Regions from separate parts of the Streptomyces sp. SL06 genome, predicted to be linked through region 1. Evidence: predicted binding sites of a transcription regulator. Region 1 holds the regulator's gene; the other holds the start of a gene.

Region 1 (4,205 bases):
GAGCCCGGCACCAGGTGGTCCACCAGGACGCCCAGCCGCGCGTCCGGGCCCGGCGCGAAGTCGGCGACGATCGACGGCAGGTCGTCCACGCCTCCCAGGTACTCCACGACCACGCCCTCGACGCGCAGGTCGTCGCCCCACACCTTCTCGACCAGCTCGGCGTCGTGCCGCCCCTCGACGTAGATGCGCCCGGCGCGGGCCACCCGCGCGCGTGCGCCGGGGACGGCGACCGAACCGGACGCCGTACGGGCGGGCCGTACCGGACCGGAGGCGGGCCGCACGAGGGTCACCACCTGGCCCTCCAGCAGGAAGCCGCGCGGCTCCATCGGGAACACCCGGTGCTTGCCGAAGCGGTCCTCCAGGGTCACCGTGCCCGCCTCGCAGCCGATCACCGCGCCGCAGAACCCGGTGCCGGGTTCCTCGACCACCAGGCCGGAATCGGCCGGAACCTCCGGGACGGGCTGCGGCTTCTTCCACGGAGGGGTCAGGTCGGCGGAGTACTGGCGCATTCTGACGACGATACGAGAAGCGGGCGCGCCGTGATCAGCGCGACACGCCGAACCGGGCGGCCAGCGCGTCCCGTTGGGCCCGGACGAACGCCGCGTCCACCACCGCTCCGTGCCCCGGCACGTACCGCGCGTCCTCGCCGCCCAGCTCCAGCAGCCGGTCGAGCGCGGCCGGCCAGTGCGACGGCACGGCGTCGGGACCCGCCTGCGGTTCCCCCGACTCCTCGACCAGGTCGCCGCAGAAGACGACGGCCACCTCGCCCGGCACCAGCACCGCCAGGTCGTGCCCGGTGTGCCCCGGGCCCACGTCGGCGAGCAGCACCCGCCGGCCGCCGCCCAGGTCGAGCCTCCGCCCGCCGCCGACCTCGTGGCCGACCGGCACGAGGGCGTCGGCCGCCTCCCGGGCCGACCGCGCGTCCAGCCCCTCCGCCACCGCGTCCGCGCACAGCGCCTCCCGCCCCCGTCCGCCCGGCGCGAACAGCGCGGCCGTGCCCGCCGCGGCGTACACCTGCGCGTCCGGGAACGCGGCGGCGCCGAAGACGTGGTCGAAGTGGGGGTGGGTCAGCGCGAGATGCGTCACACGGCGACCGGCGAGCCTGTGCGCCTGTGCGCGCAACCGGGCGCCCTCGGCCGGGCCCGACCCCGCGTCGACCATCAGCGCCGCGTCCGGGCCGAGGACCAGCCCCGCCGTGCAGTCCCACCCCGGCAGCCGGCACCGGCCCACCCCGGCCGCCAGCCGCTCCCACCCCAGGTCCTTCCACGTCACCGTCACGGCGCCGACGCTAGGCCCGGTCGGCACCTCGGCGCACGTCGGCATGGCCCCGGCCTTGCCGGGGGCGTACCCCACGGCCGTAGACTGGGCCGGGGAAGTCTGGCACTCGCGCGCCATGAGTGCCAGGGCCAGACAGTGAGACGGGCAAGACGCCGGGCGGACGACTTCTGGAGGTGTGCGCGGATGCTCAGTGAACGCAGGCTCAAGGTGCTGCGCGCCATCGTCCAGGACTATGTGGGCACCGAGGAGCCGGTCGGTTCCAAGGCCCTCACCGAGCGGCACAGCCTCGGCGTCTCCCCGGCCACCGTGCGCAATGACATGGCGGCCCTGGAGGACGAGGGGTTCATCGCCCAGCCGCACACCAGCGCCGGGCGCATCCCGACCGACAAGGGCTACCGGCTCTTCGTCGACAAGCTGGCCGGCGTCAAGCCGATGACCGCGCCCGAGCGGCGTGCCATCCAGAGCTTCCTGGAGGGCGCCGTCGACCTCGACGACGTGGTGGCCCGCACGGTGCGGCTGCTCGCGCAGCTGACCCGGCAGGTCGCCGTCGTGCAGTATCCGTCGCTGACCCGCTCGACCGTGCGGCACGTGGAGTTGCTCTCCCTGGCGCCCGCGCGCCTGATGCTCGTGCTGATCACGGACACCGGCCGGGTCGAGCAGCGGATGGTCGACTGCCCGGCGCCGTTCGGCGAAGCGTCCCTCGCGGACCTGCGGGCGCGGCTCAACAGCCGTGTGGCGGGGCGGCGTTTCTCGGACGTGCCGAGTCTGGTGGAAGATCTGGTGGAGCCCTTCGAGGCCGAGGATCGCGGTACGGTCTCCACCGTGCTCTCCACTCTCCTGGAGACGCTGGTCGAGGAGAACGAGGAGCGGCTGATGATCGGCGGCACCGCCAATCTGACCCGCTTCGGGCACGACTTCCCCTTGGTGATCAGGCCGGTGCTGGAGGCGCTTGAGGAGCAGGTCGTGCTTCTCAAGCTGCTCGGCGAGGCGAAGGATCCGGGCGTGACCGTACGTATCGGTCATGAGAACGCCCATGAGGGACTCAACTCCACGTCCGTCGTGTCGGTGGGCTACGGTTCGGGCGGCGAGGCGGTTGCCAAGCTCGGCGTGGTCGGACCGACCCGCATGGACTACCCGGGAACGATGGGAGCGGTACGCGCAGTGGCACGGTACGTCGGACAGATCCTGGCGGAGTCGTAGGTGGCCACGGACTACTACGCCGTACTCGGCGTACGCCGCGACGCGTCCCAGGACGAGATCAAGAAGGCGTTCCGGAGGCTCGCCCGCGAGCTGCACCCGGACGTCAACCCCGATCCGAAGACCCAGGAGCGGTTCAAGGAGATCAACGCCGCCTACGAGGTGTTGTCGGACCCGCAGAAGAAGCAGGTCTACGACCTCGGCGGCGACCCCCTCTCGCAGGCCGCCGGCGGTGGCGCGGGCGGCTTCGGCGCGGGTGGCTTCGGGAACTTCTCGGACATCATGGACGCGTTCTTCGGCACGGCGTCGCAGCGCGGGCCGCGCTCGCGCACCCGCCGCGGCCAGGACGCCATGATCCGCATCGAGGTCGAGCTGAACGAAGCGGCGTTCGGCACGACCAAGGACATCCAGGTCGACACGGCCGTCGTCTGCAACACCTGCAACGGCGAGGGCGCGGCGCCGGGCACGAGTGCCCAGACGTGCGACATGTGCCGCGGCCGGGGTGAGGTCTCGCAGGTCACCCGGTCCTTCCTGGGCCAGGTCATGACCTCCCGCCCCTGCCCCCAGTGCCAGGGCTTCGGCACCGTCGTGCCCACCCCGTGCCCCGAGTGCGCGGGCGACGGCCGGATCAGGTCCCGTCGCACCCTGACGGTGAAGATCCCGGCCGGCGTGGACAACGGCACCCGTATCCAGCTCGCGGGCGAGGGCGAGGTCGGCCCCGGCGGCGGCCCCGCGGGCGACCTGTACGTCGAGATCCACGAGCTGCCGCACTCGACCTTCCAGCGCCGCGGCGACGACCTGCACTGCACGGTCACCATCCCGATGACGGCGGCGGCCCTCGGCACGAAGGTGCCGCTGGAGACCCTCGACGGCATGGAGGAGGTCGACATCCGTCCGGGCACCCAGTCCGGCCAGTCGATCCCCAAGCACGGCCGGGGCATCACGCACCTGCGCGGCGGCGGCCGGGGCGACCTCATCGTCCACGTCGAGGTGACCACCCCGACCAAGCTCGACGTCGAACAGGAACGCCTCCTGCGAGAACTCTCCAAACTCCGCGGCGAGGAACGGCCCCAGGGCCAGTTCCAGCCCGGCCAGCAAGGGTTGTTCTCGCGCCTGAAGGACGCCTTCAACGGGCGTTGAGGCGGTGGCGCCGGAGGCGGGGGCCGTCGGTCGGCGCCGGGTGCGGGGGGTCTGCCGGGGGTCCGGGGGTTGTCCCCCGGGCAGTCGCAGTCAGCCGGGTCGGCAGGGGTTGTTCTCGCGCTTGAAGGACGCCTTCAACGGGCGTTGAGGCCGGCCGCGGTGCTGCTCGGGCGGGGTTCGAGGATGCGGATGCTTCTGGCTTATGCCAACGGAAGCCCGGATTCGGACTTGTTCGGAGGACGTGACAACATGCCGTCATGTCCTCCGCACTGACCGATCTCTTCCCCTACCCGATCGTGCAGGCGCCCATGGCGGGCGGCATCTCCGTGCCGCGGCTCGCGGCGGCGGTCTGCGAGGCGGGCGGGCTGGGATTCCTGGCCGCCGGGTACAAGACCGCGGACGGGATGTACCAGGAGATCAAGGAGCTGCGGGGGCTCACCAACCACCCCTTCGGCGTCAACCTCTTCATGCCGCAGCCGGAGACGGCCGACCCCTCCGCCGTGGACGTTTACGCCCACCAACTGGCCGGCGAGGCCGCCTGGTACGAGACGGAGCTGGGCGACCCCGAGAGCGGCCGTGACGACGGCTAC
Region 2 (4,205 bases), 2.1 Mb from region 1:
TGGATGTGGCTCGACGCGGACAAGGTCGTCGCGGCAGCCCTCGCCGACCTCGCCCGCGGCAGGTCCCTGTCCATCCCGGACCCCCGCTACAAGACCCTGATGGGCGCGGCGAAGCTGGTACCCAGGGGAATGCTGGGCGGGCTCACATCCCGGACGGGAAGAAAGTACGGCCCGCAGTAAGCGCCGCGCGGGAGAGCGCCCCGCAGGGGCGCGGGGAACTGCGCGAGCACCCCCACGACGCCGCACCCGGCCCGGAACCGAACGGGGCGGGCGAGAAGCCGGAGTCGCCCAAAGAAACGGTGCCCAGCCCCCGCAGGGAACTGGGCACCGTACGGCTCGGCGCAGCGCTCAGTGGGAGTGGCCGTGGCTGTGGCCGGCGGCCGGCTCCTCCTCTTCCTTCTTCTCGACGACCAGGGTCTCGGTCGTCAGGAGGAGGGAGGCGATGGAGGCGGCGTTCTCCAGGGCGGAGCGGGTGACCTTGACCGGGTCGATGACGCCGGCCTTGACCAGGTCGCCGTACTCGCCGGTGGCGGCGTTGAAGCCCTGGCCCTTGTCCAGCTCGGCGACCTTGGAGGTGATGACGTAGCCCTCCAGGCCGGCGTTCTCGGCGATCCAGCGCAGCGGCTCGACGGCGGCGCGGCGGACGACCGCGACACCGGTGGCCTCGTCGCCGGTCTTGCCGAGGTTGCCCTCGAGGACCTTGACGGCGTGGACCAGCGCGGAGCCGCCGCCGGAGACGATGCCCTCCTCGACCGCGGCGCGGGTCGCGGAGATGGCGTCCTCCAGACGGTGCTTGCGCTCCTTCAGCTCCACCTCGGTGGCGGCGCCGACCTTGATCACGCACACGCCGCCGGCCAGCTTCGCGAGGCGCTCCTGGAGCTTCTCGCGGTCCCAGTCGGAGTCCGTGGACTCGATCTCGGCCTTGATCTGGGCGATGCGGCCGTCGACCTCGTCGCGCTTGCCGGCACCGTCGACGATCGTGGTGTCGTCCTTGGTGACGGTGATGCGGCGGGCGGTGCCGAGCACGTCCAGGCCGACCTGGTCGAGCTTGAGGCCGACCTCCTCGGAGATGACGGTGGCGCCGGTGAGGACGGCCATGTCCTGGAGCATCGCCTTGCGGCGGTCGCCGAAGCCCGGGGCCTTCACCGCGACGGCGTTGAAGGTGCCGCGGATCTTGTTCACGACGAGGGTGGAGAGCGCCTCGCCCTCCAGGTCCTCGGCGATGATCAGCAGCGGCTTGGAGGCGTTGGCCTGGATGACCTTCTCCAGCAGCGGCAGCAGGTCCGCGATGGAGGAGATCTTGCCCTGGTTGATCAGGATGTACGGGTCCTCGAGGACGGCCTCCATGCGCTCCTGGTCCGTCACGAAGTACGGCGACAGGTAGCCCTTGTCGAAGGCCATGCCCTCGGTGAAGTCCAGCTCCAGACCGAAGGTGTTGGACTCCTCGACGGTGATGACACCGTCCTTGCCGACCTTGTCCATCGCCTCGGCGATCAGCTCGCCGACCTGCTGGTCCTGGGCGGACAGCGCGGCCACGGCGGCGATGTCGGACTTCTCGTCGATCGGGCGCGCGGTGGCGAGGAGGTCCTCGGACACGGCGGCGACGGCCGCGTCGATGCCCTTCTTCAGCAGCGCCGGGGAGGCGCCGGCCGCGACGTTCCGCAGGCCCTCGCGGACCAGCGCCTGGGCCAGCACGGTGGCGGTGGTGGTGCCGTCGCCCGCGATGTCGTTGGTCTTGGTCGCCACCTCCTTCACCAGCTGGGCACCGAGGTTCTCGTACGGGTCCTCGACCTCGACCTCGCGGGCGATGGTGACGCCGTCGTTGGTGATGGTGGGAGCGCCGAACTTCTTGTCGATGACGACGTTGCGGCCCTTGGGGCCGATCGTCACCTTCACCGTGTCGGCGAGCTTGTTGACGCCGCGCTCGAGGGCGCGACGGGCGTCCTCGTCGAACTTCAGGATCTTCGCCATGGGAGCGTGAGCCCTCTTCCGGAAATCTTGGGGTTATACGGCACTGCGCCCCCGACGCCCGGCTTTTTATGGTCGCGGGAGCCAGGGGCGCAGCTGGAAAGCAGGGTGCTTCGGTGAACTACTTCTCGACGATCGCGAGCACGTCGCGGGCCGAGAGGACGAGGTACTCCTCGCCGTTGTACTTCACTTCGGTGCCGCCGTACTTGCTGTAGAGCACAACGTCGCCGACGGTGACGTCGAGCGGAAGACGGTTGCCGTCCTCGAAGCGGCCCGGACCCACGGCCAGGACGACGCCCTCCTGGGGCTTCTCCTTGGCGGTGTCCGGAATGACCAGGCCCGAAGCCGTGGTCTGCTCGGCGTCGAGCGGCTGGACCACAATGCGGTCCTCGAGCGGCTTGATGGCAACCTTGGAGCTGGCGGTCGTCACGATCCGACCTCCCCCTTCGGAGATCTCACGGGGTTAACTGTCTGAGGTGGCGACCAGGTCGATCCGTCGTCGCGGGTGCCGGACCTGCCCGTCGCGTTGTTGGCACTCTCCGGTGGGGAGTGCCAGACCTGAGACTATGACCGCGATTAGCACTCGGTCAAGCGGAGTGCCAATGCCGACGGCGAGTCGGCGAGGTTTTCCGGTGGACACCGGCCGGCGTCGAGGCCACTCACCGGGTCACAGGTAGTCCTCCAGGCGCCCCACCCGCAGCCCCTGCGCCTCGATCTCCGCCAGCAGACGTTCCGTACCGGCCGGGTCGGCGGCCACGATGTCGCCGGGCCGCAGGCGGTGGTCGCCGCGGGTGTAGGCGAGGGTGCCGTCGGGGCCGAGGGCCGCCCGCCACAGGACGAGGGCCGTGATGCCGCAGTCGGCGGCGGCGCGCAGGGTCGTGGTGTCGTACGTGCCGTGGGGCGGGCGGAAGAGGCGGGGGCTGACGCCGAAGCGGGACTTGAGCTTGGTCTGCTGGCCGCAGACCTCGGCGCGCTGGCCGGCGTAGGGCAGGCCGCGCAGGGAACGGTTCTCGAGGGTGTGGTTCTGCAGGCTCGCGCCGACCGAGCGCAGCCCGGCGAGTCGGCCGTACGCCGGCCCCGCGACGGTGTCGGTGAGGAACAGGGTGACCGGGAGCCGCCGTTCCCGGATCAGGTCGGTGAGGCGGGGGTCGCGCTCGGCGCCGTCGCCGTAGGTGAGGAAGACGACCCGGTCGGCGGTGCGGACGCGGTCCACGACCGGCGGCAGCCCTTGCCCCCGGTCGCCGCCCTGGGCGGGCTCCGGGGCCGCGGGGCGGTCGGCGGGGCCGGTGAGCCGGCCGCAGCCGGCGACCAGGACGACGGCCAGGGCGGCCCCGGCCGTCCGGAACCGCCCCCGCCTCACAGGTAGTCCTCCAGTCTGGCCACCGCGTACCCCTCGGCGGTGACCTTCTCCAGGAAGCGGCGGACCAGGTCGGTCATCGTGCCGTCCCAGTCCGCACGGCCCCGGAAGTGCGTGAGGACGATGTCCCCGGGGTGCAGGGCCCGGTCCCACTCGCGGTACTCCCAGTGGTCGACGTAGACCTCCTCGCTCCAGATCGGCGCGTACGCGATGCCGCAGGACTTGGCGGCGCGCAGGGTGTCGCGGTTGTAGTTGCCGAAGGGCGGGCGGAAGAGGGCGGGGCGCTTGCCGTAGCGCTTCTCCATCACGTCCTGCATGCCGCAGATCTCCCGCTTCTGCTCCTCGTAGGTGAGGCCGGGCAGGTAGGGGTGGCTCAGGGTGTGGTTGTTGAGGGTGACCCCCTGGGCCTGCATCTTCTTGAAGTAGCCGTAGTCGTCCTTGATCTCCTCGTCGGTGAGGAAGGCGGTGTACGGGATCTTCAGCTCGCTCATCATCCGCAGGAACTCGGGGTCCTTCTCGGCCCCGTCGTCGATGGTGAGGAAGACGATCTTCTCCTTGGTGGGGACCGTGGTGAAGACCGGCGGGAGGTTCTCCTGGCCGGCCACCTCGAAGCCCTCGCGCGCCTTGATCCGGGGCTTGTCGGCGGGGGGCGGCGGGGCCGCCAGCGGGACCTTCTTCAGGCTCCAGCGCTTGGCGGCGGCGACCCGGGCGGCCTGGGCCGCGCGCGCCTCGCCCGCGCCGTCGGCCGCGCGGGCCGGTGGCGCCTGTGCGGGCTGCTGGCCGCCGGCGCCCCGCGTCCCGGAGGTCTCCTGCGCACAGCCGGAGGCGAGGGCGGCGACGGCGAGCACCGCGGCGGTGACGCCGCGCCCGCGCAGTCCGG

Evidence for each region. Region 1 encodes HrcA, which represses chaperone genes, less so after heat shock. Its sites were predicted from a motif close to TTNGCACTCNGNNNNNCNGAGTGCNAA; they were not measured.
Region 2: groES (co-chaperone GroES) is a predicted target of HrcA. The motif match lies at 2,545-2,571, and genes of this name have one in related genera.

The regions. Positions count from the first base shown of each region.
Region 1 is NZ_JBSYOT010000002.1:4,905,590-4,909,794, forward strand. It holds gene AC4IHM_RS22405 (DUF3097 domain-containing protein) at 1-509, opposite strand, end outside; gene AC4IHM_RS22410 (MBL fold metallo-hydrolase) at 544-1,278, opposite strand; gene hrcA (heat-inducible transcriptional repressor HrcA) at 1,462-2,478, shown strand; gene dnaJ (molecular chaperone DnaJ) at 2,479-3,615, shown strand; gene AC4IHM_RS22425 (nitronate monooxygenase) at 3,873-4,205, shown strand, end outside.
Region 2 is NZ_JBSYOT010000002.1:2,799,530-2,803,734, forward strand. It holds gene AC4IHM_RS12570 (SDR family NAD(P)-dependent oxidoreductase) at 1-180, shown strand, start outside; gene groL (chaperonin GroEL) at 349-1,971, opposite strand; gene groES (co-chaperone GroES) at 2,090-2,398, opposite strand; gene AC4IHM_RS12585 (polysaccharide deacetylase family protein) at 2,636-3,328, opposite strand; gene AC4IHM_RS12590 (polysaccharide deacetylase family protein) at 3,325-4,205, opposite strand, start outside.